3 regions of the Paenibacillus sp. DCT19 genome follow, and region 3 is predicted to be linked to each of the others. Evidence: a T-box and tRNA genes for the amino acid it is inferred to sense, from the RefSeq annotation. Region 3 holds a T-box; the other regions hold tRNA genes.

Region 1 (10,062 bases), 2.7 Mb from region 3:
AAGGCGAAGTATACGGGCTGACGCCTGCCCGGTGCTGGAAGGTTAAGGGGAGCGGTTAGGAGTAATCCGAAGCTGTGAACCGAAGCCCCAGTAAACGGCGGCCGTAACTATAACGGTCCTAAGGTAGCGAAATTCCTTGTCAGGTAAATTCTGACCCGCACGAATGGCGTAACGACTTGGGCGCTGTCTCAACGAGAGATCCGGTGAAATTTTAATACCTGTGAAGATGCAGGTTACCCGCGACAAGACGGAAAGACCCCATGGAGCTTTACTGCAGCTTGATATTGAATTTGGGTACGATCTGTACAGGATAGGTGGGAGCCTTTGAAGCCGGAGCGCCAGCTTCGGTGGAGGCACCGTTGGGATACCACCCTGATCGTATCTAGGTTCTAACCTGGTACCGTAATCCGGTGCGGGGACAGTGTCAGGTGGGCAGTTTGACTGGGGCGGTCGCCTCCTAAAGAGTAACGGAGGCGCCCAAAGGTTCCCTCAGAATGGTTGGAAATCATTCGAAGAGTGCAAAGGCATAAGGGAGCTTGACTGCGAGACCTACAAGTCGAGCAGGGACGAAAGTCGGGCTTAGTGATCCGGTGGTACCGCATGGAAGGGCCATCGCTCAACGGATAAAAGCTACCCTGGGGATAACAGGCTTATCTCCCCCAAGAGTCCACATCGACGGGGAGGTTTGGCACCTCGATGTCGGCTCATCGCATCCTGGGGCTGAAGTAGGTCCCAAGGGTTGGGCTGTTCGCCCATTAAAGCGGTACGCGAGCTGGGTTCAGAACGTCGTGAGACAGTTCGGTCCCTATCTGTCGTGGGCGTAGGAAATTTGAGAGGAGCTGTCCTTAGTACGAGAGGACCGGGATGGACGTACCGCTGGTGTACCAGTTGTTCCGCCAGGAGCACCGCTGGGTAGCTATGTACGGACGGGATAAGCGCTGAAAGCATCTAAGCGTGAAGCCCCCCTCAAGATGAGATTTCCCAGTATGTAAGACCCCTTGAAGACGACGAGGTAGATAGGCTGGGGGTGGAAGTGCAGTAATGCATGGAGCTGACCAGTACTAATCGGTCGAGGGCTTATCCAATTGCAAGTTCTAATCGCAGACTTTCGTTTCGAATCTAGTTTTCAGAGAACAACACTCTGGATGTATTATATTCCCTGATAGCTCAGTTGGTAGAGCACTCGACTGTTAATCGAGTTGTCACAGGTTCGAGCCCTGTTCGGGGAGCCATATGGAGAGGTGTCCGAGCTGGCCGAAGGAGCACGATTGGAAATCGTGTAGGCGTCACAAGCGTCTCGAGGGTTCGAATCCCTCTCTCTCCGCCAGATAATTTTTTTAGCAAGGCCCGTTGGTCAAGGGGTTAAGACACCTCCCTTTCACGGAGGTAACAGGGGTTCGAATCCCCTACGGGTCATTCTTTTCTTCAAAAAAAAGAAGTTGATTTTAATAGCGGTTTTATGTTAAGATCATAAATGTGTTATTCGGAGGCTTAGCTCAGCTGGGAGAGCATCTGCCTTACAAGCAGAGGGTCGGGGGTTCGATCCCCTCAGCCTCCACCATATATCTTTTATAACGACGCGGGGTGGAGCAGCCCGGTAGCTCGTCGGGCTCATAACCCGAAGGCCGCAGGTTCAAATCCTGCCCCCGCAATTATACTTTCTTACGAAAGTGATCTGGAACCGTGGTGTAGTTGGCCTAACATGCCTGCCTGTCACGCAGGAGATCGCGGGTTCGAATCCCGTCGGTTCCGCCATATTTTCCACATGAGGAAACTGTTCACTAGATCTGATATAAGGCACCGACGCCCAAGGTAAAGTGTAACATTTAAGTTTGAACTTTATTATGGCTCGGTAGCTCAGTCGGTAGAGCAGAGGACTGAAAATCCTCGTGTCGGCGGTTCGATTCCGTCCCGAGCCACCATTTATAACTTAATACGCCGGTGTAGCTCAACTGGTAGAGCAACTGACTTGTAATCAGTAGGTTGGGGGTTCAAGTCCTCTCGCCGGCACCACTTATGGAGGATTAGCGAAGTGGCCAAACGCATCAGACTGTAAATCTGCTCCCGTACGGGTTCGGTGGTTCGAATCCATCATCCTCCACCAGTTTTTAGGGGCATAGTTTAAAGGTAGAACAACGGTCTCCAAAACCGTTGGTGTGGGTTCAATTCCTGCTGCCCCTGCCAATTAATTTTAAAAGTATAGTATATATGGCGATCGTGGCGAAGTGGTTAACGCACCGGTTTGTGGATCCGGCATTCGGGGGTTCAATTCCCCTCGATCGCCCCTTTGTTTTGTCTATGGGGATTAGCCAAGCGGTAAGGCAACGGACTTTGACTCCGTCATGCATAGGTTCAAATCCTATATCCCCAGCCATTATGCGGAAGTGGCTCAGCGGTAGAGCATCGCCTTGCCAAGGCGAGGGTCGCGGGTTCGATTCCCGTCTTCCGCTCCAAATTAATACGGCGCCATAGCCAAGTGGTAAGGCACAGCTCTGCAAAAGCTTTATCCCCAGTTCGAATCTGGGTGGCGCCTCCAGTTATTTTCTCTATACGAAAAGAATATGTGCCGGCGTGGCGGAATGGCAGACGCGCTCGACTCAAAATCGAGTGGGAAACCGTGGAGGTTCGAGTCCTCTCGCCGGTATAACGTAGAACCCTATGGATTGCACTTGCAATTCATAGGGTTCTTTTTGTAAAGAGAGAATACTTAATGTTCAATGATGTGTAAGTTGAAACTATATCCGTTCAGTCATTTCTGTTGTCTGTATATTGACGTAATCTGGCATTGGGTATATTATAGATAAGTAAAGTCCTTAATCGACTTGAATGCTCTACTTATATTAACTAATAATGATGTGGGTACAAAGGAGTTATCATTGATATGCTGCTGCATCTAATTAAAGATATAATGACTCCTTTATATTTGTATTTGTATTCATATTTATATTTATTATAAAAAACATCTGAGCTATAAGTAGGAAAGATGAAGTTAATTCGAAAAGTTTAAATATCATCAAGTTTCTAAGCCGTAGAGTCTCTACGTGGTAAAGCCTCGAAGCCATACAATATCAACTTCATGATGTCATGAAATCATGAAATCATGTCTGAGTTATTTCCTTATATGAATCCTTGTACAAATATGAGTTAAATCAATGAAGTGGATCTAATAATCTGAATGAAGAAATGGAGTGTGTAGAGATGACAGAAGTGATACCAAGCAAAGAATTAGATATTCCCCAAGGATTATTTGATCTTTCTGTGTGGGAAGAGGCTTGGAAGAATAGACCGAGGAGTCCCAAATATAAAAAGCCAAGCGCCCCTTTTGATACAGCAGAAGCTTTTGAGAGATGGGCTAAAGAGTATCATCAGCAATCCTTTACAACAGAGGGAAAAGCACGTTCTGAGCGCATTATGGGATGGATCGAGAATCAAGGTGTAGATTTTGAAGGAATGTCGGTTTTAGATATTGGGGCAGCTTCTGGCATTTTCACAATCCCGTTCGCAGAGAAGGGTGCAACCGTAACAGCGGTCGAACCTTCTGAGCTACTCGTTTCCTTGATGAAGGAGACAATTCCAGCAGCTTTGACATCTAAGATTGAAATCGTGTGCGAGCGGTTTGAAGAAATATCTATTGAGCAGAAAGGGTGGAGGAAAAAGTATGATGTTGCTTTTGCTTCAATGTGTCCAGCAATGTCCGATTGGGAAACGATTGAGCAGGCCATTAATTCTGCCCGTAAGTATGTGTATATCAGTACGATGGCTGGACAACGGGAGCACACACTGATTGATGAACTAAGAACAGTGCTTCAAGTGCAGACCCCATTTAAACCAAGTGATATGGGATTCATTCAACAGTTGCTCTATCTGAAGGGGTACTCCTATACAACGCTAATTACCAAGGAAGTGAACACCGTTGAACTGCCTGTGGAAGAAGTTGTACAGAAGCTACCTGAATGGCTGAATACGTATAGTCTACCAACGGACGAACAATCCATTAGCCTGGCTGAGCAATACATTAGAAAGACATATGATAATGGAACAGTGACGTTCTTAAGAGGAGGACGGTTTGGTAAAATTCTGATTCAGTTGGAGCAGCCAAACATGAAGGTTCTCACAAACAAATAAAATAAGTATCTCATAATAACAATGATTGTTATTGAAGAATATCAAGTAAGTAATGTTAATGAGTGTTATTAAAATAAAAAGGAGCAGATGATCTGCTCCTTTGATCTGCTCCTTTTTGCTTTCATTTCCGACCCTTTCCGTCATCTCCGATCTCCAATAACGAACAGACGGTATACACGTATTGTGATGAGATAGATTAGATAGCCGCACCGAGTGTATCTCCTGACTGTCGCGTCGGTGTAATGATTTTGGCACCAATGCAAACTTATTTTCCTAATGAGCGGCTTTCCTGTACATAGCCAGCACGACGTTTACGTTCCCGGTATTGTCCAGGTGTGATACCCTCCCACTTACGGAAAGAACGAATAAAGTTCTGAGGGTTGTTATACCGGAGCCGAGCCGCAATATCCTTTACCGTTAAATCGGTCTCTTCTAACCACTTCTTCGCTATCGTAAATCGATGCTTGGTGAGGTACTCACTGAAGGAGCACCCTGTTTCCTTGCGAAATACACCACTTAGATAATTGGCATTATAGTGGAGAAGGGTAGCACACTCCTCTAATGTAAGATCTGTATCATAACTCTGCTGGATAAGAGCAATCATTTTCTCAGAAATATGTTGGTACTGCGCATACTGTCGTTCTTTGAGAATAGTTACAATTGGCATGATAATACGTTGAGTAAACCATTGTTCGACTTCAGCTGCAGACTGTAGTGTAAAGAGTTCTTTGAATATACTGCCCTGTCCGGTTGTAATCTGCCCGAGGGGTATGCCAACTTCCTGCATCATTAACAGAATACGTGTGAGCAATCGCATCAACATCAACTGATACTCTTCTGGTGTCGATTCCATATGAAATACATACTCAAGCAGCTGATGGAGCATAGAATTAGCTTCAGCGTCATCTACGGAATGCATCGCTTGAATTAATTCATACTCGAATGACTCCGGGTAAGCCAGCGACCAATGAGAAATATGAGTCTTAACTGTTTCATATGGGATAATAACGCCAGTTCCTAATTTGAGACGATGCTGGAGAGCCTCCATAGCCTCATTGTAAGCTTGATGGACTTCCAATAGGGTAGAATAAGGCTGACTGATGCCAATGCTTACCTGTAGACTGAGTAGATCTTCAACTCGCCTTTGCAGTTGCTCAGTTTGAGCATATAGTTGCTTCGTAAACTCATCTGGATCAGATTCATAGGTTCCAATGGCGGTTACAACCGTCTGCTCGATTAAGATCGGAAGCAGTTGCATCTCGGGCAAGATGGTCTCCTCTAGCATGTTTTGAATAGCAAACAGGAGCAGTTCCCGGTCTTGTGGGCTATATTTTGTATGATTCACAAGATCTGCTTGTATCGTTATAACGGAAATATGTTGCCATTGCTTGAGCTGAGAGGCATATCCTTGTTCATTCAAGATGTGTTGTAGCTTAATGGGTGGATATTTTCCCAGAAATATATTCATTAAGAAATGGCTACGTGACTGCATCACATAATGATTCAACTTGTGCTCAAGCTGAGAACGGGATGCGGATAATTGAGAGACCCCAGCTCTGATCTGTTCGAATTCATCCATGGAGAGCGCCGATTTCGCCCCTTGCAGTGAACCTGTAGCTGTTGCCGCTACTTGATCATGAATACCAATTTGAGAGAGAAGTCTACGAATAGGTGTGTGCATTCGCTTTGAACCTAGCCAGGAAAGCAGTAGAGAAAGAAGTAACATTCCCATACTGATATACATCGTGTGTAGTGCGACTTGAATATACTCACGGTTCAGGACATTCATTGGCGTAATCAGAATATAGCTCCATCCTTTTAATGGGGATTGGGCGTATACCATGGAATAGTGCTGATCTGACGTGCGCAGCTCACCGTAGGAGGAGGATGCTGGAAGCGAGGCAGGAGAGAGCTGCTCACTCAAGCTTACTCCATTGTCACTATAAATTAAGCCAGTCGCTGCTAAAGGCTTACCCATGTAGCTTGGGTCTGGATGTGCAATGATACGTTGTTCACGATTAATTATGATTAGTCCTGAAGTGGATGAACTCGCATCCACTGACTCAATAGGCGTCTGTAGTGAACACGCAGGTATTCCAGCAATAAGCGCCGAGTTTGTTGAATCATTTTTCGTTTGGATCGACCTAGCTAGTGCAATGTGATAATTACAGCCAGAACTCTTCATCCGCTCTTGGTTGTTAAAGACAGAGGACGGGACAAGTTGCCAACCTGATGTGAGCGTATTTGACAGTAAGTCTTTCATAGGTAGAGACAGTGGGAAATCTGTATTCAGATAAAGTCCTGCATGATCAATAAGCCAATCCTGAGTTTGGTTAACAAGTGTAATATCCATTAACGGCTCCCAGGATCTCATATGTTGAAACTCGGATTGCAATTTGTTCGCAATAGCCGGCTTTGGACTTAGTTGAGGTGTAGCCAGAGATTGTACAGTAAGTGGAGAGCGAGTTGCCTGATCCAACATATAACTTACCGTAGCCAGTTTGTGTTCTACGTTAGATTGCATTTGTGAAAGTAGCTGTTGATTCGCTTGAATACGATGTGACTCCATCTGATGCGAAGAATAGAGAAAAGCAGCAATGCCGGTTAAAAGAATGGGTAACGTGCTTAGCAGAATGCCATACACTATCATTTTATGTAAATAAGTTAAGGATCGCACAGGTCATCTCCTGACGTAAAGGGTGGTCATATTCCTATTTTAGTAAACGCTTACAATTAAAACAATCTAAATTTAGATTATATGGATAAAAAAGTAATATGTAATGAGGGTTGCGTTGGATATTTCACTTCTAGGGCTATTATGTAGAAACGCGAACTCATCATAAACGTAACTCAGAGGTAAGGACTGGTATCTGTAAATGGAAGGTCATGTAGGGCTCGAGTACAGGTAATAAAGGGATAAGGAGGCTTGGGCGAACCTTGTCAGATTAAGGTCTGATATAGGGATAGCCAAAGGTCGAAGATGATCCCCGACCTGAGTCTAGGATGAAAAACCGTCCACAGTCTGTTTTGAAAAGTCTCAAATTGCCCTAGAATAAGGACATAAGGTTAAACAAGAAACAAACGCACTCGGAAAGGGCGGTGGAAAACATAATGAGATGGAATAAAGGAAACGGCTGGGCGATTGTACTGATTGCGCTAGGCGCACTCATCCTCTTCGGAAAGTTAACACCTTTTCTAGGATACATGATGGGATATCTGATTCCCATTCTGATGATTGCACTGGGGTACTACGGAGTGAAGCGTGGTAACACAACGCTAGGATGGATCGTACTGATCATAGGTATCTTTGCACTGATCGGTAAGTTATCTTGGTTGCTGGGACCAATTATCGCAATCGGGTTGATTATCTTAGGGGTATCGATGCTAGGAAACAAACGCAACAGTCATCGCCGTTACTAAGATTTCACGATTATGAGAAGGAGGACAGAATATAATGAGTGTATTTCGTCGAATGCGGGATATTACCGTAGCTACGTTGAATGAACATTTGGAGCAAAGTCAGGATCCAGTCAAACTGATTGACCAGTTTCTGATCTCGACCCGCCAAGACATCGGTGAAGCTGAGAAGCTTCGTCATCAATATGCAAGTCACACCAGACAGATGAAACAGCAAGCTGATCAGGCAGCATCGATGGTACACAAACGTGAAGAACAGGCTTCAATGGCCTTAAAAGCTGGTGAGGAGCATCTGGCCAAACTTGCTCTCCAAGAAAAAATTCTGCATGAAGAAAAAATGGATCAGTACAACGAATTGTACGCCCAAAGTAATGCGGCATTACAGGAGCTTGATGAACAGATTGATCAGCTCAAAGTAGAATATCAAAATGTCTACAGTAAGCGCCAATATTACTACGCACGGATGCAAACCATCCAGTTACAACAACGAATGAATCAGAGAAGTCACTATAATAACGGACAGAATGTCCCACGTATGTTCAATCGACTGGATGATCAAGTCTCTGATCTTGAATATGAAGCACAAAGTTTACGGGACATACGCCGTATGGGTCAGGATGGCTCTGGATCAGCAGGAAGCATGTCTTCCGGAGCGCTGGATAAAGAGCTGGAAAGGCTAAAACAGAAGTTAAACAATGACAAAAAGGAGTAGTTAAAATGAGTAAATTATACCGCTCAACGCGTAATCGGATGCTGACAGGTTTGATCGGCGGCATCTCCGAGAATCTCGGACTCAGTACCACGCTGCTACGTCTCATCTTCTTCATCAGTATTTTCGCTACGGGAGGTACATCACTGCTCATCTACTTCATCGCTGCATTGGTGGTGCCGAAGGAACCCTACTACGCTGATCCATACGATCACGTAAGAGGACACAAGTAAACGAAAGGAGTAAGCACATGAGCAAATTATACCGCTCAACGCGTGACCGAATGTTAACCGGTTTGTGTGGCGGGATATCCGAATCCATTGGCATGGATTCCACACTACTTCGGATCATCTTCGTCATCAGTATCTTCGTAACTGGCGGCACGTCGTTGTTAATTTATTTCATTGCAGCACTGGTAGTCCCCAAAGAACCCTATCCGCCATATGATCCATACGGATACGGATCAGGTCCTGGCAGAGGATACAACAACTATGATCATCAGCCGCCAAGAGGCCCTTATCAAAACAACCCGAACCAATCAGGTCATGGAAGCTTCGGACCTGGCCCAGGGTATAACGGTAGACCGCAATCTGATCCACGTTCCTATGATAACAATGCCTACGGAGCTGGGGCACATCAAGAAAGTGATCTGGACTCCATGATGAAAGATATTGAGAAAAAAGCACTGAAAAAAGAAGTTGAAGAGCTTCGCCAAAAATTATCTCGTTACGAGAAGGGAGAAAAGTAAAATGGGAGTATTTAAACGGATTAAGGATATGACGAAAGCATCGGTTAATGATATGTTGGATAAAGTGGAAGACCCAATTGTAATGTTGAATCAGTATCTGCGTGATATGGAGGCTGAAATTCATGAGGCTGAGGTAACTGTTGCCAAACAAATGGCAAATGAGCGTCGCATGAAGCAACGTTTGGATGAAGCAGAGCGCACATCTGTACAACGTGAGTCTCAAGCTGAAGCTGCTTTGGCTAATGGTCAGGAAGAAGTAGCTCGCAAATTGCTGGAAGAGAAAATCTATTTTGATCAAAAAATTACGGAATACAGCGATCTTCATGCACAATCAGAAGCACAAGCCAAAGACTTGTTACAACAGCTTCATGACATGAAAGATGAGTTCTACAAAATGCGTAACAAACGCAATGAACTGGTATCTCGTGCTCAGATGGCTAAAGCGAAAAAGCAAATGTCCCAAATCAACAGCTTGCACAGCATTGAGAGCGGAGGCGCATCACTTGGATTCCACCGCATGGAAGAAAAAATCATGCAAATGGAAGCTGAAGCTGACGTAATCCGTGCACCGTATCGCAACACACAATCCACGTACACTAATCCCGTGGATGCGGAAAAACAGTTCAAAGTTGATCAACAGCTGCAAGCTTTGAAAAACAAAATGGGCAATGGCGCAAAAAATGATGCAGGCAACACTTCAAAAGAATAACTGTTCGCTATGCAAACAATATGATATTCTATAAATCGTGAATAGAGAACGGTTTGTAGAGCAAAGGTTAAGCCATACGGGACCTCAGCGCCTGGTATGGCTTTTCCATCGAATAGAGAAGATTACGTTTACAGAGGAGGTGCGGTGGGGATGAATAAGAAAAATCAATGGCTTGCAGTGCTCATCATTGTGATTGGCGTCTTAATGTTATTGAATCAAAATATGAACTTTCTAACTCTTGCCGCACTGATCCTGCTGACGTATGGAATGGTTCAAGTTCAAAAAGGTGTTACACGTAAAGGGTATCGATGCTTGGGAATCGGTGCAGCACTATTGTTGCTAGATAATTTGATG
Region 2 (10,062 bases), 2.6 Mb from region 3:
CGTCTCATCCACAGAACGATCATCGGTATAGATTCGTTGAATAGCGAAGCCTTGCTGAGGCTCTACACGGAAATAATATGTTTCCTCTAGCAATGACTCATCTGGCAGCGCATCTCGATCATGTTTGTGAGGCGGATAACTCGACCAGTGTCCATCCGGTGTAAAGACTTCCACGACAAGCAAACTGTCGGCTTCCTTCTGCTCTGGCAATATGTTATGGATCTGCCGTTCCAGATTACCATATCCCCGTGTCTCGACGCCTACATCCTCAGGTGCAATCAGACGTGCTGGATAACTTCCTTCACCAGGCGCTGCACATATAGCAATTTCAAGCTTGGTAAGTGCAGTAATCTGTACTTGATCCGAGCTTGGAACATACACGGAGTATGGAGGGATTTTCTCAAAAACGCTCATTCTGCGCCCAATATTCTCCCACGTGTTCTTCTGTGTACGCACATTCGCAAGTCCGCTAAGAAGAACGATACAGAGCTCCTGATCCTCGCTCTCACGCCCCCACGTCTGATTCTCCTCCAGTTGTACCACCTGAAATCCTACGTATTCCCAGCCGGCCGACTCTGGCGTAACGGTTAACAGTGTTCCATCCTCTGCTGGATTGAATTCGGGTTTCACTATGCGTTCTGACATGCGGTTACCGACTCCTCTCGAATTGCAATTTTAGAACAAAAGTGTGATAGCGGTTAACTTGTTAATTAAGATTGAACAGCCGTCTGCGAATCCACCAATACACTCGGTACCTCAAGAAGTTTGACGGGTCTTCCCTGTTGGAGTGACATCCGAGCCGCATATGCAATCCGTTCTGCTTGAACCGCATCATGACCATCCACGATCACAGGTATATCCTTCAGGATAGCCTCTATAAACAGTGCGGTTTCTTGTACATACGCTTCGTTGTAACGTTCAAGGAAAAAGTGAAGTGGTTTGTCCCGTAGCAATCCCGTAGCTGTGCTAAGCTCTACCGTATTCGGATGATCATTGGCAGCCGCAGTGCTACCCTTCGATCCAAACACTTCCACACGCTGATCGTATCCGTAAACCGCTCGGCGGCTGTTATCTATAACACCAATGGCTCCATTGGCAAAATTCATCGTAACAATCGCGGTATCCACATCTCCATATTCAGCAAATACAGGATCCACCAGCACATTGCCTTGTGCATACACTTCCTCTACTTCACTGCCTGAGAGATAACGAGCCATATCAAAATCATGAATCATCATATCCATGAAAATCCCACCTGATACCCGGATATATTCCGCAGGAGGCGGGCTAGGGTCACGAGAGGTAATCTTGATAATATGTGGCTCTCCGATGGAGCCATCCTGTACATGTGCGCGCACCTGTCTGAAATTATGATCAAAGCGTCGATTGAATCCGATCTGTAGCTTCACTCCTGCCTGCTGTACAGCCGCTACGGCTGCCTCTGTCTGATGAAGATCCATACTCACAGGTTTTTCACAGAAAATATGCTTACCTGCTTGCGCTGCTAATTCAATAAGTGGCACATGAGTATCTGTTGAGGAACAGATCAACACAGCATCTACGTCAGGGTGTTCAATAAGCTCTGTACTGTCCGTTGTTACCACAGAGATACCGCGCATCCCTGCCCAAGCTTCAAGCTCTGGTCCCGCAAATAGATCACTTATGCCTACGATCTCCACATGAGGATTGCGCAACAAATTGTCGGCATGAATTTTACCAATTCGTCCTGCGCCAATAATACCCACTCTTACCTTGTCCTTGCCCATCCCGCTACCTCCCTGTATGCATATCAAGTCTTCCAAGACTTACTTAGGCTGTATTGTGATCAGACGATCACCCGTTGTTTACCAACGAGCCGTGACCATCTTTTTGCGCGTGTAAAACTCTACACCGTCTGACCCGTTGGCATGAAGATCCCCATAGAATGATTTCTTCCAGCCGGAAAATGGGAAGAACGCCATCGGCGCTGGCACGCCTAGGTTAATGCCGAGCATACCCGCATCAATTGTTTCACGGAATTGCCGCATGTGAGCTCCGCTACGTGTGAACAAGCACGCGCCATTAGCAAAATCAGAACGGTTTGCCAGCTCCACCGCTTCCTCAAGCGTCTCCACTCTTGCCACAGCGAGAACCGGAGCGAAAATTTCATCCTTCCAGATTTTCATCGTACTATCTACTTGATCGAATACGGTTGGCCCTACAAAGTAGCCTGCTTCCCCGCTTGCCTTATCCTTACGTCCGTCTCGAATCAATGCCGCTCCTTCTTGCTCTCCAGCCTCAATATACCCCAGTGTACGTTCCTTGTGTCCAGCGCGAATGACTGGGCCTAGGAACACTCCCTCATCCAGGCCATTACCAATGGTAATCCGATCTGCAGCTTCCACCAGCTTCTGTACAAGTGCGTCTGCAACATCGCCTACAGCCACCACCACTGAACATGCCATACAGCGCTCTCCTGCGGAGCCAAACGCCGCGCTAGTAATCTCTTTCACTGTGAGGTCAAGGTCAGCATCTGGCATAACGATAGAGTGGTTTTTAGCACCAGCTAGCGCCTGCACCCGTTTGCCATGAGCGGAAGCCGTTTTATAGATATATTCAGCCACAGGCTGTGATCCGACAAAAGAGATCGCTTGAATCTGCTTATGTTCAAGCAATCCGTTCACGACATCATGTGCACCGTGAACGATATTAAGCACACCATCCGGCAGTCCCGCTTCCTTGAATAGCTCTGCCAAGCGTCCTGCCAGCAGAGGTGTACGCTCTGATGGCTTCAGGACAAATGTGTTTCCGCAGGCAATGGCCAGTGGGAACATCCAGCACGGTACCATCATCGGGAAGTTGAACGGGGTAATTCCCCAATTACGCCTACTGGGTACCGATACATGCCTGATTCCAGCCCTGTGGCGATGTCAGGTAATTGTTTGCCCATCATCAGATTCGGGGCACCTGCTGCGAATTCCACGCATTCGATACCACGCAGAACTTCGCCGTAGGCCTCTGCGTAACTCTTACCATTTTCTAGCGTCACCAGCCTTGCGAGCTCTTCCCAATGTTCTACGAGTAACTGCTGATAACGGAACAAAATCCGTGCACGGCGTGGCACCGGGGTAACACTCCAGGATCGGAATGCCTCACGTGCTGTTTCAACAGCCTGGTCTACATCCGCCCGCTCAGAGAGCGGCACATAAGCGATGATTTCTTCCGTAGCCGGATTCACAACAGGCTCTGTACGGGTAGATGTTGGGGTCACCCAAGTACCCCCGATCCAGTTTTGTACCATTGTCACATTTGTCGATGTCTCCGATGTTCCTTTTGCCATAGTCTAGTCCCCCTTCGTATATACGTGCCCCATGAAATAACCTGTACTTGAAATAGCAGTAGCGAAAATATTCCGTTAAACGATATAGGTTTAACTAAAGAAGGTTTAGTTGAACTGATATAGTAGTTAATTAGTAAATTAGTATACGATCCTCGGTAAACGTATCTGCATGTCTGAGTAATGATGCGATCCAACGATCACACTGTGATTTCGCCTCGGTTGCAGCGTTCGATATATTCATTCACCTGCTCCACCGTAGGCATTGCATCCGAACAACTGTGACTGGAGATGACGATGCTGGCTGCTGCAGCACCATACCCCATACTGCGTCCAATCGTCCATCCTTGCATCAGACCATATAGGAATCCGGCTGCGTAAGAATCTCCGGCTCCAAATGTTTTGACAACACGAGCTGGATAACTATCCGCACGGTGGGATAGTCCTTCTCTTGTATACGCAATGGAACCTTCCTTGCCGTGCTTGATCACTACGATTTTGGCATCAAAGTCGAACCATTTCTGAGCTGTCACCTGATCGTTATGCTCGGGGTTATAATCGAACGTTTCCATCATATCGAACTCTTCGCGAGTCCCTAGAATGATGTCACACTTCTCCGCTGCCAGATTGTAATAGACCGCTGTTTCTTCTGCCGAAGACCACGTATACGGACGGTAATCTAGATCAAACACAATGACAGTCCCATGTCTCTTCGCATAAGTTAGTGCCTGCAACACCGCTTCACGCGAAGGACTCTGAGCTAGAGCCGTACCAGAAATCAGGAGCACGCTAGAATCTGCAATGAGTTGCTCCTGCACCTCGCGCGGCTGCAACTTCAGATCAGCTACGTTATCCCGGTACATCAGAATACTGCAATCGGTCGGGCTTTTGATCTCTGTAAACGCAAGTCCTGTAACTGCCCCCGTATCATCCGATACGACATTGGAGGTGTCGATGGTGTTCTGCTCCAGATAACTTTGGATGAAGCGTCCCATCTGATCGTCTGCAATCTTGCCAATAAACGCTGTCTTCATGCCAAGCCTTGACATACCAATCGTAATATTGGCGGGAGAGCCGCCTACATATTTCGTAAACGTCATCGTTTCTTCCATAGGGCGGTTGATCTCGTTGGCATTAAGATCGATGCATAATCGGCCAATCGCAGTGAAGTCTAGCTTTCTGGATACCGGAAAGGATACGTAGGTCATTACCGTTGAACCCCTTTCTAAGGGAGATATTTATTAAAATAATTAGGTCATTAATCTATTTCTATTGGGAATGCATTGCCCTTCATTGTTAAATCCTCTGAAGAAGGTTTTTTTATGGCTCGGCGGGTCACTTGGAATCCATTAAATGCCTCTGTAGAGCTAGCGCTATTGACTCTGGTGAAAGTCTAAATACCTCTGCTGACTCCATATCGCTCGGCTAGTATCTTCATTTATTGCCAAACCAGTTCGTGGACTACCCGATTAGTGATTCCATGTATTGCAAAGAGCGTTTCGCATACTCATAAGGATTATGAATGGCTGGGTCTTGTTCCCCTTCGAGCATCGCCCAACCGTCGTATCCTCCTATGATCAATTCCTGAAGAATTGGTGCAAAATCAATACATCCGTCACCCGGTACAGTAAACACGCCTCTACGAATACAACCTACAAAATCAGATTGTGCCTCTCTAGCCTCATCAAGCACATGTGGACGAATATCCTTCAAGTGGATATAAGCTATCCGGTCATAATGTTTACGGAGCACCGTAAGTGGATCTGCACCACCGTAATAAGCATGACCCGTATCATACAGGAGGTACACCAGTGAAGGGTCGGTGAGCTCCATAAGCCTATCAATCTCATCTGGCTGCTCTACCACAGTGCCTCCATGATGGTGATATGTGAGCTTGAGCCCATACTCTTGAGCAATAGCTCCCGCTGCATTCAAGCCATCTGCAAATGTATGCCATTCCGATTCGCTCAATCTTAATACTTCTTTTTCATGTGGTGTGCGCCGTGGATCAAAATGCAGCGAACCACCGACCTCTGCTGTACTAATCACCTTACTACCCATCGACTGTAAAAATTCCGCATGTTTACGGTAACTGTCTAGCTCGGACACACGGTATGCTGGGTCTGACAGCAACACGGATTTCCATTGGGATACAAGACGGATGTTTCGTTTGTTCAATTCCTCCCTTAGCGTGGCAGGATCGGTTGGATATTTACGTCCCATCTCTGTACCTGTTAACCCGAGACGCTGAATGTCATCTAGAATCTGCTCACAGGTTGTGGCATCGCCATGTTCCTTCACATCCTCGCCAACCCAATTAATCGGATGAATCCCGAGCTGAAATGGCAACTTACTCATTGCTTCACATCTCCTTTGTCGTTCAACCTTTAAGTTCGTATTGTGAACAGTCCTGATTTAAATGAGTCTTGCCTTGGTTCGATTGGTTTGCATTGCCTGGTGAGCATGAATTACCTTTTCTTCTGCAGAGACCTCCGGTACACCCACATTCCACCATGACTCGTACCCACCCGCGTTGGTTCCGGGCACGACTGAGATCTCGATGAGTGTAGTCACTTTCTCGTTTCGAGCATCCTTGAGCGCCTGCTCCAACTGCTCTGCTGTCTCTGCCTTGTAAGCTTTGGCTCCCATACTCTTGGCATGGGCAACAAAATCCATCTGCATATAATCACCAGAGAGTCTTCCACTCTCCGAATCCCTGTAGCGGAACTCGTTACCAAACCCGTCGCTTCCGTGCTCACGCTGTAAGTTATGGATGCACTGGAATCCGTTGTTGTTAAATAATAAAATGGTGAACTTCTTCTGTTCCTGTAAGCTGGTCACCAGCTCCGAATGCAGCATCAGATAACTTCCATCGCCTACCATGGCGTATACCTCACGATCAGGCTCAGCAAGCGCAGCTCCGAATGCACCGCTTACCTCATAGCCCATACACGAGAATCCATACTCCATGTGATATGTCTTCGGTTCAGCCGCACGCCACAGACGATGCAGATCTCCTGGTAAACTACCTGCTGCACACACGATAACGGAAGATGGATCAATCGTTTGATTAATAACACCAACCGCAGTAGTCTGTGCCAGACCATCTGCATGTTCTAGACTGTACAGCCGATCTACTTCTGTAATCCATTCATCCCGCAAATCAGCAACTTCAGTTGCACCATATTCGGTTTGGTATTGCTGCTCCTGCAATGCCTTCTGCAGAGCCTGTAGACCTTCCCGTGCATCTGCTAAAATGGCTTCTCCACCTAATTTAGCGGCATCCATGCTGTTAAGATTAATATTGATAAAGGCAGCTTCCGGATGCTGAAAAGCAGAGCGAGACGCCGTCGTAAAATCGGAGAACCGTGTGCCTACGCCGATTACAACGTCCGCTTCCCTTGCAAGCCTATTAGCTGCTAAGGAGCCAGTAACCCCAATTGCACCCACATTGAGCGGGTGGTTCCACGGCATAGCACTTTTACCAGCCTGTGTCTCGGCAACAGGAATACCAAACTTCTCGGCGAACTCCGCTAATTGTGCGGATGCCTCAGAGTACAATACACCGCCACCTGCAACGAGCAGTGGCTTCTTCCCACGGGCAATCTGTTTCGTTGCCCGTTCCAGTGCTGCAAGAACTGGAGGACGGCGATCCAAGTAGTGTACTTTGCGAGCAAAGAACGATTCTGGATAATCGTATGCTTCTGCCTGAACATCCTGCGGCAGTGCCAATGTTACCGCGCCTGTCTCTGCTGGGTCAGTTAACACCCGCATGGCCTGTGTAGCTGCAATCATTAATTGCTCTGGGCGAACGATCCGATCCCAATACTTGCTGACAGCCTTGAAGGAATCAGTTGCTGAAATTGTATAGTCACTACTTACCTCCAGTTGCTGTAGCACTGGATCAGGCTCTCGCGTCGCAAAATTATCACCGGGAAGCAGTAGAACAGGAATACGATTAACTGTTGCGGTGGCAGCCGCTGTAATCATATTCAGCGCACCAGGCCCAATCGAGGTTGTGCAGGCATAGATTTGTTTGCGGTTCTTCTGTTTGGCATAAGCAGTTGCTGTATGCACCATGCCTTGTTCATTTTTCCTTGCATATACCGCAACGTACCCGGGCTACGCTCTAATGCTTCTCCAATGCCAGTCACATTCCCGTGTCCAAAAATACCGATGACACCTTTTATAAATTTGGTCTCTACACCATCTACCGAAATATATTGTTGATCTAAATATCGAAGTAATGCCTGAGCCATCGTCAGTCGAATTGTTCCCATTCGTTAATTATCTCCCTTCCCTTTACAGGTTAAGCGCTTAATCTACGTTAAGTTTAAGCGCCTTACCTCTAAAGGTTAAGCGCTTAATTCACATGGTAATACAGCTTGCTGAATTAGGCAAGACATTTTTGTAAGCGTTTTATATTCATTGTTTAAAATAATTAGGTAATGGATGTGCGTTGAATATCGCTTCTTTTGGCATAGATAATGTTATTACGTTCGTTGGAGTGTAAAAAAAGCAAAAAAGATATGGCATATACCATATCTTTTTTGCTTTTCTATTGAAGCGGGTGATGGGAATCGAACCCACGCTATTAGCTTGGAAGGCTAAAGTTCTACCATTGAACTACACCCGCATACGATAAGATCGGGATGACACGATTTGAACATGCGACCCCCTGGTCCCAAACCAGGTGCTCTACCAAGCTGAGCTACATCCCGTTATGTATACCGGCGAGAGGACTCGAACCTCCACGGTTTCCCACTCGATTTTGAGTCGAGCGCGTCTGCCATTCCGCCACGCCGGCATATGAAGTTATAATGGCGCGCCCTGAGAGATTCGAACTCCCGGCCTTTTGATTCGTAGTCAAACGCTCTATCCAGCTGAGCTAAGGGCGCAAATATAAGCGGAAGACGGGAATCGAACCCGCGACCCTCGCCTTGGCAAGGCGATGCTCTACCGCTGAGCCACTTCCGCAAATAAAGGATGCGCGTGGAGGGACTTGAACCCCCACGTCAAAGACGCTAGATCCTAAGTCTAGTGCGTCTGCCAATTCCGCCACACGCGCATATAATGGTGAGTCATGAAGGGCTCGAACCTTCGACACCCTGATTAAAAGTCAGGTGCTCTACCAACTGAGCTAATGACTCATAAAAACTGGTGGAGGATGATGGATTCGAACCACCGAACCCGTACGGGAGCAGATTTACAGTCTGATGCGTTTGGCCGCTTCGCTAATCCTCCAGGATTACATGGTGGCTCGGGACGGAATCGAACCGCCGACACGAGGATTTTCAGTCCTCTGCTCTACCGACTGAGCTACCGAGCCTTATTTGGTTAAGAATTAATGGCGGAACCGACGGGATTCGAACCCGCGATCTCCTGCGTGACAGGCAGGCATGTTAGGCCAACTACACCACGGTTCCAGGCATTAATGGTGCCGGCGAGAGGACTTGAACCCCCAACCTACTGATTACAAGTCAGTTGCTCTACCAGTTGAGCTACACCGGCGTATATGGTGGAGGCTGAGGGGATCGAACCCCCGACCCTCTGCTTGTAAGGCAGATGCTCTCCCAGCTGAGCTAAGCCTCCATATTGGGATTCTCATCCCTCATTAAAACATTAGGTATTGCTATGACCCGTAGGGGATTCGAACCCCTGTTACCTCCGTGAAAGGGAGGTGTCTTAACCCCTTGACCAACGGGCCTTAATGGCTCCCCGAACAGGGCTCGAACCTGTGACAACTCGATTAACAGTCGAGTGCTCTACCAACTGAGCTATCAGGGAATGGTGGAGCCAAGCGGGATCGAACCGCTGACCTCCTGCTTGCAAGGCAGGCGCTCTCCCAGCTGAGCTATGGCCCCATTCTTCGGTACTACTATTATATTTATGGTGGGCCCTGGTGGACTCGAACCACCGGCCTCACCCTTATCAGAGGTGCGCTCTAACCAACTGAGCTAAGGGCCCGTATAGACATTCGAAAAAAAATACCCCTAAGGGTTTTCGCTTGGCGGCGTCCTACTCTCCCAGGACCCTGCGGTCCAAGTACCATCGGCGCTAGAGGGCTTAACGGTCGTGTTCGGGATGGGTACGTGTGGAACCCCTCCGCCATCGCCACCAAACGCGTAGCTTACATCTCAGAGTATTGTTCTCTGAAAACTAGATTCGAAACGAAAGTCTGCGATTTAAAACGTGCTAATTGGATAAGCCCTCGACCGATTAGTACTGGTCAGCTCCATGCATTACTGCACTTCCACCCCCAGCCTATCTACCTCGTCGTCTTCAAGGGGTCTTACATACTGGGAAATCTCATCTTGAGGGGGCTTCACGCTTAGATGCTTTCAGCGCTTATCCCGTCCGTACATAGCTACCCAGCGGTGCTCCTGGCGGAACAACTGGTACACCAGCGGTACGTCCATCCCGGTCCTCTCGTACTAAGGACAGCTCCTCTCAAATTTCCTACGCCCACGACAGATAGGGACCGAACTGTCTCACGACGTTCTGAACCCAGCTCGCGTACCGCTTTAATGGGCGAACAGCCCAACCCTTGGGACCTACTTCAGCCCCAGGATGCGATGAGCCGACATCGAGGTGCCAAACCTCCCCGTCGATGTGGACTCTTGGGGAGATAAGCCTGTTATCCCAGGGTAGCTTTTATCCGTTGAGCGATGGCCCTTCCATGCGGTACCACCGGATCACTAAGCCCGACTTTCGTCCCTGCTCGACTTGTAGGTCTCGCAGTCAAG
Region 3 (10,062 bases):
TACGCCCACCCAAGCCATGCCGACATTCACTTTGAGTGTAGACACGATGGCTGGAAACGATGCAGGCAGCACCACTTTGGTGAAAATTTCAGTACGATCCCCACCAAATGTGCGAATCACTTTAACATAATTGCTATCCACCTCATTGAAGCTGTTGTACACCACAAGGGTCGTAATGATGACTGTAATGGATAACGTCGTCATCACGATGGCTGTAAAACCAGCACCAAACATCACAATAAAAATCGGCCCCAGCGCTACCTTTGGCATACTGTTGAACACAACCATATACGGATCAAGCACCTTGCAGAGAAAAGGAGACCACCAGATCAGGACAGCAAGTAGTGTTCCTACGAGCGTCCCCAGCAAAAAACCGACTGCCGTCTCCCCTACAGTAACCCCAACATGCGCCCAAATCTCCCCACTCGCAACATCCTTGCCAATCTGACTGAATATTTTACTCGGATAACTGAACAGCAATACATCAATCCAGCGCATCCTTCCTGCAAGCTCCCATAAAAGAAACATACCTACCAGCAGGGATAACTGAACCGCAAGCACCTGACGACGCCATCTCGCTACCTGCTGGATATGATTTTGATACAACTCTTTCATCCAGACCTCGCGGTTTTCCTGCTTTCGTTTTGCCTGATTCACTCGATATTCTCACCTCCTCCGGACTGTTCAAGCTCACTCCATAAAGCTTGAAAAAGTTCGTTGAATCCTTCCTGCTCCCGAGCAAAAAAAGGCTGCGCCTCCCGAATTGACGCCGGAACAACAAACTCCTTGCGGATGCGACCCGGATTACGATCAAGTACAATAATCCGATCACTTACAGCAATAGCTTCAGATAGATCATGGGTTACAAGCACTGCCGTTTTCCCTGAGTCCTTCAAAATATCAGATACCAGATCTTCCAATTGAAGCTTGGTTTGGTAATCCAACGCGGAGAATGGTTCATCCAACAGTAATAATCCAGGATCCGTCGCAAGTGTGCGTACAAGAGCAACTCTCTGTCGCATACCACCAGACAATTCGGAAGGATACTGATTCTCCGTACCCGCAAGCCCCATATCTGAGAGCAGTTCCCGCGTTCGAATTCGACTTCGATCATCCAGTCTGCCTGTAAGTTCGAGTCCAATTAGAGCATTATCCAAAATGGTCCGCCAAGGGAACAGATAGTCCTGTTGCAACATATAACCTACCTGGGAAGACGGGCCTTCAACCAGCCTTCCTTTGACGCTAACCTCACCAGCAGTCGGCGTAAGCAGACCGGCGATGATCGATAATAAAGTCGTTTTGCCACAACCACTTGGGCCTACCAGGCTGACAAATTCACCTTGATTCACGTAAAGGCTCAGATTCTCAATCACCAAGGAAGCTTCACGTTCACTGACATACACTTGCGAGATTCCTTCCAGTCGAATTACCGTTTCGGATTCAGGCATTAACGTTCACTTCCTTTCCTGAACACCTTCTTACTTCGATGCCGCAGTTTGCTCTGCAAACGCATTATCCACAATGACTTCTGCATCTACGCGCTCCTTCAGCTCTCCTGCTGCACTCATGACATCCAGTAGATTATTCCACTCATCCTCATCAATAATCGGATCAGTCGCATACGTACCTTGTTCCTTGTAACGATTCACGCTGCTGATCAGGATCGCTGGATCAATATCCTTGAAGAATGGAAGAATGACCTCGGCAATCTCTTCTGCAGTATGAGAATCAACCCATAGCTGTGCTTTGTGCAATCCATTGGTAAACTTCTGAACCACTTCTTTGTTGTCGTTAATGAAGCTTTGTTTGGTCATGAACACGGTATAGGGCAGCTTCCCACTCTCCGTTCCGAATGATGCCACGACTTTTCCGCGTCCCTCTTGTTCAAAAATAGATGCCTGTGGTTCGAACAACTGCACATAATCTCCTGTACCGGATGCAAAAGCAGACGCAATATTCGCAAAATCCACATTTTGTATCAGTTCCAGATCCTGATGTGCATTGATTCCATGTTTGCTCAAGGCAAACTCTCCTGCCATTTGCGGCATGCCGCCTTTTCTTTGTCCCAAGAAGGTGCTCTGTCTTAATTGATCCCAGTCAAAGGTATCCGCTGTATTCCGGGCAAACAGAAACGTTCCGTCGGTCTGGGTGAGCTGTGCGAAGTTAATGACCCGATCCTCAGCACCTTGCTGATACACATAGATGGACGTTTCTGCTCCCACCAGGGCGATGTCAACAGAACCAGCAAGCAATGCCGCCATCGTTTTATCACCGCCAGCCGTCGTTTGAATCTCCACCTCAAGCCCTTGTTCTTCAAAAAAACCTTGAGCCACAGCAACATATTCTGGTGCGTAGAAGACTGAACGCGTAACCTCGCCTATTGTAATTTTGGACTCATTTTTTTCTTGGTTACAGCTGGTGAGTGCAACGATGACAATGAGCAAAATAACAATCGCTCGGATGAACCAGGGCGTGTATTTCATCATATTCCCCTCCTTTTCGGGCTTCCATTGTTTCTCTACTAACCATATGCGGGAGCCCAGCAAAAGGTTAAGAAGTTGCACACAAAAGAAGAGCGAGGCTCGTTCGCCCCGCTCCTGCAGATTTCATATGGTTGTTGCCTCTGAATTACAGCTAAATTACAGCTTATATATTTCAGCGTATTTCTCTTCCAAATAATCAGCCAAATAATCAGGATTCAATTCTTCTCCCGTTACGGCCATGATCAATTCAGAAGGTGTACGAGTTCTGCCATAACGATAAATTTTGTCCGTCAACCATTCCTTGATTGGAATGAGATTACCTTCAGCGATGTGGGCATCAAATTCGGGCATCTCTTGGCGCAACGTATGTAGAATCTGTGCAGCATACATGTTACCAAGTGAATACGATGCAAAATAACCGAAATCCCCACCGGACCAGTGAACATCCTGAAGCACACCTACACCATCATTCGGCGGCGTAATCCCAAGATACTCCTTGTATTTCTCATTCCACGTTTCCGGTAGATCCTTCACTTCAAGCCCTTCATTGAACAGCATTTTCTCAATCTCATACCGGATAATAATATGCAGGTTATAGGTCAGCTCATCTGCATCAATCCGAATTAACGAACTCTCCACACGGTTAATCGCCCGATAGAAATCCTCCAGCTCAACTTCGCTAAGCTGCGGGAAATGTTGCTGTAGATCCTTGTAGTATCGTGCCCAGAAGGGACGACTACGACCAATCATATTCTCCCAAAGACGGGACTGAGATTCGTGAATCCCCATTGATGTTCCTTCTGCAAGTAGCGTGCCTGCCAGGCTATCATCAATATTTTGCTCATACAAGGCATGTCCACCTTCATGCAATGAACTGAAGACTGCACTTGCAACATCATCCTGCAAATAGTTCGTAGTGATCCGCACATCACCCGGGTTAAGCCCTGTAGCAAATGGATGAACACTCTCATCCAAACGTCCAGCTTCAAAGTCATATCCCATCTGTTCCAAAATAAACAGGCTGAATTTTTCTTGTTGCTTGGTATCAAACAACTGATTCAGGAAGGCAGTGTCAGGTTTGTGATTGGAAGCATTGATCTTCTCCTGTAGAGGAACCAGACGATCCTTAAGACGAGCGAATACCGCATCGACCTTCTCCACCGTAAGATCAGGCTCGTACATATCCAGCAACGTATCATACCGTGTATCCTTGACACCCCAGTAGTCAATAAACTCCTGCTTGAGTTTAACAATATCGGTAAGATACGGAGAAAATCCAGCAAAGTCGCTGTTATGCTTGGCATCTTCCCACGCCGTTTCTGATTTTGCCGTCAGCACAGTGTAGGCTTGAACTTTCTCCGGAGGAACGGACTGACTGCGATCGTATTCCTTTTTGCAATCTTCCACTTGGCGGCGATCAAGATCCTCAAGTTGTTGTAATACGTCAGGCTGAGTCAATGTATCGAGGTATGACTTCATTTCAACAGAAGTTTGCAGCTTGAAAGCTTCGGTTGACAACATACCAAGGGTTTCGGAGCGTGTCGGAACACCTTTCTTAGGCGCACCTGTGCGCAAATCCCAGTGAAGCAATCCAATGGCTTCATGATAACTTTTGATTTTGCGAACTAAAAGACGAAAAGATTCTAAATGTTCTAGTGTTTGTTGATCCATTGTTACGCTCACCTCTCGAAATTTAATAGTTTTCCCTATTGATGATACTTTTTGAAATGGCTATAATCAACTTTTAACAGAGGCAAATTGAATTAGGGTTGTTAAAGTGTTCGTTCAAAAAGATTGGTTTTCAGTACCGAGAAGATGGGATGAAGCTAGAAATGGAGTAGCGGAGCGTAGATCAAGCTACGTGAGCAACGGACATTTCGGGTGAATTCCATATTCGATGCTAATCATGCCGCTAGGCATACATATGTAATCAAAAGCGGACTTTTTGAACAACCTAATGAAGCCATAATGATAGATGCTGACGGTATTAGTAGTATAATGATTGAAGCAATACGGCTTAGATTAGGACAAGCTACACGTAATGTAATTGGCCGTGCTCATCGTATTTAATCACAGGAGGCAATGGATATGAACAACATTCAAGAGATTCTGGAACACAACAAAACATTTGTCGAGTCAAAAGAATACGAAAAGTATACGGCTGGTAAGTTCCCAACCAAAAAAATGGTTATCATCACATGTATGGATACCCGGTTGGTTGAATTGCTGCCCAAAGCCATGAACTTGAAAAATGGCGATGTAAAGATCATCAAAAATGCAGGCGCGATCATTTCCCAACCTTTTGGTAGTGTTATGCGTAGTGTTCTTGTCGCTCTCTATGAGCTTGGAGCCGATGAAGTTGTTGTAGTTGGTCATAAGGAATGTGGTATGGCTTCTCTTCATGCAGAAACGATGATTGGTCATATGCTCGAGCGCGGCGTATCAGAGGAAGTATTGTCTACACTTGAAAACTCTGGCATCCGCCTGAACAAGTGGCTGCGCGGGTTTGACAGTGTTGAAGAAGGGGTAAAACATACTGTGGAAGTGATTAAGAAACATCCACTACTTCCACCTAACGCACCCGTTCACGGCTTGGTAATTGACCCACATACGGGTAAACTTGACCTTGTCGCTGATGGGTATAGCGTGTAGACATCTCTCTCATATGCTTTTGGGTGCGAACCTTCCAGGTTCGCACTCTTTTTTTGTCTAAATTAAGGCAGTTTAGCTGTCAGGTTGTCAAACCATACAGTTTCAGTGTACACTTTTATGAAAGCGGTCAAAGATTACAATTGTATTGTTTTCTCTGGCTCAGCCCTAATATTAAGGAGACATGTGCATGAACATACTTTCCTACGGATTGCTCGGGCTGCTTACCCGCGAGGAGTCTTCAGGTTATGATCTGATGCTGAAAATTCAGCCACACTGGCAGGCTAAGCATAGTCAGATCTATCCCCTCCTGTCCAAGATGGAAAACGAAGAGTTATTATCTTCCCGCTGGGTGCAACAGTCTGACAAACCGGACAAAAAATGTACGCAGTTACGGACAAAGGTATTGAAAAACTGCTTGGATGGATGATCACTCCCGTTACTGCGCCCGTTACACGCGATGAATTCAATCTTCGCATATTGTGTGTCGGTATTGCAGAGGACGGAAGCATGAGACGCATCCTGAATGAGCGTAAAAACTGGTTTAACGAGCGAATACGTTATTTTGAAGATTTGAAATCTCGCATCCCTCAGGATAATTTGCGTGTGGGAAGTCGAGAGTTCGGGAGCTATATTCTCGTGCAGAAAGGCTTAATGAACGCTCAAACTGGCCTTGAATGGTGTAATTGGGTTACCCAGTTACTAGATGGTCAAGCGGCGATTCAAGACCCGATCCCAGTCATTTCGGAAAATTAAGAAAAATTTGAAACGTTTCCGTGAGTTCACCGTATTACTTGAGTAAGGCTGTATTTTATGGAGAAATCCAACAACATTAATCGGGGGGTTACGATCTTTACAATGAAGAAAAAATTCGGTATTAAACATCTTATGATGGTGTTCATGGCATTTACATTACTGTTCGCAACAGTTGGTGTGGTTAACCCAGATTCAGCCGATGCAAGACGTGGCGGCGGTTTCAAATCAGGTACGAAAAGTTATAGCAATACTCCTAAGAAATCGGATTCCAATAACAATGTAAGTCAATCGAACAGCAACAATAACTCAGGTACAGGTGCAGCTGCAACAAACCGTGGTGGATTCTTCGGCGGTGGCGGCGGATTCATGAAAGGCATGATGCTTGGTGGTTTGGCTGGATTGATGTTCGGTGGATTGTTCGGCGGCATGGGAGCTCTGGGTAATATCCTTGGATTGCTCGTAAACGTAGCTGCTATTATGTTGATTGTTATGCTTGCAATGACACTCTTCAGAAAGCTCACCAACCGTAAACCAGCGGCAGACGGACGTTATGATCGTCGTGACGATCGTGATGATGACCGCAACAGAAACGGACGGTACTAATCCCTATGGTTCTGAGCATGGATGAAATTGTGAATGCGATTTGCCTTCACATGGCAGAACGTAAAGGTGTACGACCAACTGATGTTAACGTTGAATTGAGCTGGGAGGAAGATACAGGATATTCCGCTGAAGTCTGGATTCAAGGCCGAAGTCAATTTTTGGTTGAATCCAACATGATTGAAGCAATTCTGCGTTATCTCCACAGTGAATATAATATTCGAGCTTATCGTGAAGATGTGCGACTGGATCTTGATGAAGAGATTACAGCGATTGTAAATCAACACTAATTGAGCTCAAAGCAACGAATTAAACCGCCCCCCTTTGATCTAATCAAAGGGGGCGGTTTTGTGTTAATGTCGCTTTTTACTTCAATTTCACCAGGCTGTAGTTCTTCTTCCCTTTACGGATAATGATGAACTTTCCACCGATAGCTTGCTCTGCAGAAACGTTGAATTCAAGCTCTGTTACTTTCTCACCGTTCAAAGAGATAGCACCTTTGGTAATATCCTCACGCGCTTGACGTTTCGATGGCTCTAGACCAAGATCCACCAACCAGTCAACGATATTTTTGGCTTCGCCTTCCGTTTCGAAGGTAGGCATTTCTTTGAAGCCCTGCTCGATCTCATCTGCCGTCAACGAGCGAATATCTCCACTGAACAAGGCTGCTGTAATCCGTTTAGCCTGCTCCAGCATCTCCTCACTATGAACGAATCTCGTCATTTCTTCAGCAAGTGCTTTTTGTGCTTCACGTTTATGTGGCTCTGTCTCTACTTTTTGCGCCAAGGCCTCGATCTCCTCTTTGCTCAAGAACGTGAAGTATTTCAAGTATTTCACAACATCACGATCATCCGTGTTCGCCCAGAACTGGTAGAACTCAAATGGTGTTGTTTTGTTCGGATCCAGCCAAATGGAACCACCTGCTGATTTACCGAACTTGGTGCCATCTGCTTTGAGCATAAGCGGAATCGTCAGACCGTACGCTTTAGCCTCAGAGCCTTCTTTTTTACGAATGAGATCAAGACCACTCGTGATGTTACCCCATTGATCCGAGCCGCCAATCTGCAATTGTACGTCTTCATTCTTGTACAGGTGCAGGTAATCGAGGGATTGGAGAATCTGGTAGGAAAATTCAGTGAATGAAATTCCGTCTTCGAGTCTGCTCGCCACGACGTCTTTTGCAAGCATCGTATTCAGGTTAAAGTTCTTGCCGTAGTCACGCAAAAATTCAATGACATTGATCTGGTGTGTCCAGTCATAGTTATTGACCATGCGCACCTGATTGTCGCCTTCGGTCACAAAGAGCTTTTTCAACTGTGCTGTTAATGCATTCACATTGTCTTGAACCTGTTCCAACGTCTGCAAAGAACGCTCGGACTGACGTCCACTCGGATCACCAATCGTACCTGTCGCTCCGCCAATCAAAATGACTGGACGATGTCCTGCCTGCTGGAAACGTTTGAGCATCATAAAAGGAATCAAATGCCCGATGTGCATACTGTCTCCTGTAGGATCGACACCACAGTACAAGGAGACCGACTTCGACCCAATCAGTTCACGCAGTCCTTCCTCATCCGTCTGTTGATTAATGGCTTCGCGCCATTCTAATTCATCAATAATATTCACGAATATACAACTCCTTCTCCAGTATCATAATCCTCAGCTCATGAGTTACGTGAGTCAGCAAGAAACACATCTGGGCAGCTTTTTTGGACACAAAAAAATCGCCTCCTTGTCATCTGTTGACATAGGGACGATTCATAACCGTGGTACCACCCAACTTGCACAGACATTCGAAATCGAACCTGTCTGTACCGCTTTTGGCGAAATATCGTTCGCCATCCCGCTTGGCATTACCCAAGATACTCCAGAGTGTAATTCGCAGCCCTTGTATGTATCAGGTTCCATCAACCCCTGACTTTCTGTAACAGGGACAAAGCCGCTACTGCGCTCTATCATCGTAGTTCATGTATTAGATTATAGCCAGTATAGCGGAACCTTAGAGCCAATGCAAGACCAAGTAACTTCTACCTTACATGCTTTACAATCCTATCGTTACTCACCCACAATATTTTCCAGATATTTCATTGCAAATGTGCTTTGGAAACAACGCTCGTCCATATTTTACACAAGTAGATAAGTGCTTATGCTCTTCAGCTCTGTTCAAGCTCCTGCCTTTTACCGCTCTCATGCCAACGTAGATAGACTCCACCAATCTGTTGGAAAGCTTTCTGAACATCCGCGTTCAGTTCTGCATAAATAGCTTCAGTGTATTTCAAATATGTATGTACATTATCTACTCCATGCCGTTTCATCAGTTCAACATGCGCAATCGTAAAAATAATATCTGCCAGTAACCAGTATAGAACTTCGTCCGTCTGCTTCAATCGCTTCTTCAACATAGGCATTCCTCGCTCATAGATCGTGACCATATAAGCAGTTTTGCCCACCTCTACATAAGGCACACCCTCCCATTTAAACTCTTCAAATAAACGATTAACACTACGCGCTACCTGTTCTGGCGGCAAGGATGTGCGATTGAGTAGTTCAGTTAGTGCAGCTGCAATTTCTTGTTTGTTCAGCAAATGTGACATGTTCACGCTCCTATGGCTGCCGATTTAATATACGATTGCCCTCCATTATTCAAGGCTCATCAAAGACATTGATTCACTTTTTATATCTTAACCTCCATTCGTACACTATTCCATTAAAAAAGCTGCCCTTAGGCAGCCTTAATTTTTTTCATTTTCGGAATAATCGCTAGGTATGGTGCGACGGTATCATTTTTCAAGTCTTATTGTTAGGCTTAAGTTCCGCAGAATGTCCGATAGGATGTGTCACATGTGGCCGGGACTTCGGTGTACTCTGAACGTTCAATTGAATGGTCGAATGGATTCGACAGCACCTGAACTAACTTTTCCACCAAACTAAGATCCCCGTGATTTTCCGCACGATCCAGTGCTTCCTCCACTCGATGATTCCGCGGAATGACCGCTGGATTGTGATTGCTCATCTGCTGTTGTACTTCATCTCTAGATTGAGGCTGTCTCTCCAATCTTGCCTGCCAGCGTGTATGCCACTCCTTGAATTGAGCAAGGTCAGCAAGATTAGAATGATGAGTCTTATCAAAAGTTAGAGCCAGGAAGGTATTGGTATAATCTGCTCCGGCCTGCTCCAGCGTTTCCAAGAGATCCTTCACCAATGTTTCGTCCTCCGGCTCCGCATTGAACAACCCAAGTTTGGCTCTCATGCCAGACAACCACGCTTGATGATACAGATCGGAGTATTGGGCGATGGCATCTTGGGCAATTTGCACAGCCTGATCCTCATCCTCATGTAATAACGGCAATAGCGACTCCGCTAAACGCGTTAGGTTCCATCCTGCAATGTAAGGCTGATTGCCATAGGCATACCGTCCCTGAGTATCTATTGAGCTGAACACAGTCCCAGGTTTGTATACATCCATAAAAGCACATGGTCCATAATCGATCGTCTCACCGCTTAACGTCATATTATCCGTGTTCATGACTCCATGTATAAAACCAACCAGTTGCCATTGTGCCACCAGTGTTGC

The links. A T-box is a leader RNA that pairs with one kind of tRNA and senses whether it is charged. The one in region 3 lies ahead of tyrS (tyrosine--tRNA ligase), so its partner is inferred to be a tRNA-Tyr.
Region 1: it encodes a tRNA-Tyr, which carries the amino acid that the T-box ahead of tyrS (tyrosine--tRNA ligase) is inferred to sense. The anticodon was not compared.
Region 2: it encodes a tRNA-Tyr, which carries the amino acid that the T-box ahead of tyrS (tyrosine--tRNA ligase) is inferred to sense. The anticodon was not compared.

Annotation. Positions count from the first base shown of each region.
Region 1 covers NZ_CP029639.1:5,526,110-5,536,171, reverse strand. Annotated here, with positions in the region: rRNA gene DMB88_RS25265 (23S ribosomal RNA) at 1-1,085, shown strand, start outside; tRNA gene DMB88_RS25260 (tRNA-Asn) at 1,157-1,232, shown strand; tRNA gene DMB88_RS25255 (tRNA-Ser) at 1,236-1,327, shown strand; tRNA gene DMB88_RS25250 (tRNA-Glu) at 1,345-1,416, shown strand; tRNA gene DMB88_RS25245 (tRNA-Val) at 1,486-1,561, shown strand; tRNA gene DMB88_RS25240 (tRNA-Met) at 1,579-1,652, shown strand; tRNA gene DMB88_RS25235 (tRNA-Asp) at 1,678-1,755, shown strand; tRNA gene DMB88_RS25230 (tRNA-Phe) at 1,847-1,922, shown strand; tRNA gene DMB88_RS25225 (tRNA-Thr) at 1,938-2,013, shown strand; tRNA gene DMB88_RS25220 (tRNA-Tyr) at 2,019-2,104, shown strand; tRNA gene DMB88_RS25215 (tRNA-Trp) at 2,111-2,184, shown strand; tRNA gene DMB88_RS25210 (tRNA-His) at 2,212-2,284, shown strand; tRNA gene DMB88_RS25205 (tRNA-Gln) at 2,300-2,374, shown strand; tRNA gene DMB88_RS25200 (tRNA-Gly) at 2,379-2,453, shown strand; tRNA gene DMB88_RS25195 (tRNA-Cys) at 2,463-2,536, shown strand; tRNA gene DMB88_RS25190 (tRNA-Leu) at 2,566-2,644, shown strand; gene DMB88_RS25185 (class I SAM-dependent methyltransferase) at 3,199-4,125, shown strand; gene DMB88_RS25180 (helix-turn-helix domain-containing protein) at 4,391-6,802, opposite strand; gene DMB88_RS25175 (LiaF transmembrane domain-containing protein) at 7,237-7,545, shown strand; gene DMB88_RS25170 (PspA/IM30 family protein) at 7,580-8,254, shown strand; gene DMB88_RS25165 (PspC domain-containing protein) at 8,260-8,484, shown strand; gene DMB88_RS25160 (PspC domain-containing protein) at 8,502-8,999, shown strand; gene DMB88_RS25155 (PspA/IM30 family protein) at 9,001-9,708, shown strand; gene DMB88_RS31545 (hypothetical protein) at 9,859-10,062, shown strand, end outside.
Region 2 covers NZ_CP029639.1:315,012-325,073, reverse strand. Annotated here, with positions in the region: gene iolB (5-deoxy-glucuronate isomerase) at 1-645, opposite strand, end outside; gene iolG (inositol 2-dehydrogenase) at 711-1,766, opposite strand; partial or broken gene DMB88_RS01445 (CoA-acylating methylmalonate-semialdehyde dehydrogenase) at 1,845-3,319, opposite strand; gene iolC (5-dehydro-2-deoxygluconokinase) at 3,517-4,524, opposite strand; gene iolE (myo-inosose-2 dehydratase) at 4,778-5,674, opposite strand; partial or broken gene iolD (3D-(3,5/4)-trihydroxycyclohexane-1,2-dione acylhydrolase (decyclizing)) at 5,732-7,596, opposite strand; tRNA gene DMB88_RS01425 (tRNA-Gly) at 7,882-7,952, opposite strand; tRNA gene DMB88_RS01420 (tRNA-Pro) at 7,964-8,037, opposite strand; tRNA gene DMB88_RS01415 (tRNA-Leu) at 8,045-8,123, opposite strand; tRNA gene DMB88_RS01410 (tRNA-Arg) at 8,138-8,214, opposite strand; tRNA gene DMB88_RS01405 (tRNA-Gly) at 8,222-8,293, opposite strand; tRNA gene DMB88_RS01400 (tRNA-Leu) at 8,304-8,384, opposite strand; tRNA gene DMB88_RS01395 (tRNA-Lys) at 8,391-8,466, opposite strand; tRNA gene DMB88_RS01390 (tRNA-Tyr) at 8,475-8,560, opposite strand; tRNA gene DMB88_RS01385 (tRNA-Phe) at 8,570-8,645, opposite strand; tRNA gene DMB88_RS01380 (tRNA-Asp) at 8,665-8,742, opposite strand; tRNA gene DMB88_RS01375 (tRNA-Thr) at 8,752-8,827, opposite strand; tRNA gene DMB88_RS01370 (tRNA-Val) at 8,833-8,908, opposite strand; tRNA gene DMB88_RS01365 (tRNA-Glu) at 8,952-9,023, opposite strand; tRNA gene DMB88_RS01360 (tRNA-Asn) at 9,028-9,103, opposite strand; tRNA gene DMB88_RS01355 (tRNA-Ala) at 9,105-9,180, opposite strand; tRNA gene DMB88_RS01350 (tRNA-Ile) at 9,207-9,283, opposite strand; rRNA gene rrf (5S ribosomal RNA) at 9,322-9,438, opposite strand; rRNA gene DMB88_RS01340 (23S ribosomal RNA) at 9,516-10,062, opposite strand, start outside.
Region 3 covers NZ_CP029639.1:2,873,050-2,883,111, reverse strand. Annotated here, with positions in the region: gene DMB88_RS13130 (ABC transporter permease) at 1-615, opposite strand, end outside; gene DMB88_RS13125 (ABC transporter ATP-binding protein) at 654-1,448, opposite strand; gene DMB88_RS13120 (ABC transporter substrate-binding protein) at 1,479-2,483, opposite strand; gene DMB88_RS13115 (carboxypeptidase M32) at 2,640-4,154, opposite strand; gene DMB88_RS13110 (beta-class carbonic anhydrase) at 4,572-5,135, shown strand; partial or broken gene DMB88_RS13105 (PadR family transcriptional regulator) at 5,323-5,888, shown strand; gene DMB88_RS13100 (hypothetical protein) at 5,991-6,491, shown strand; gene DMB88_RS13095 (YxcD family protein) at 6,497-6,778, shown strand; gene tyrS (tyrosine--tRNA ligase) at 6,855-8,114, opposite strand; T-box leader at 8,235-8,456, opposite strand; gene DMB88_RS13085 (Imm63 family immunity protein) at 8,642-9,082, opposite strand; gene DMB88_RS13080 (protein adenylyltransferase SelO) at 9,295-10,062, opposite strand, start outside.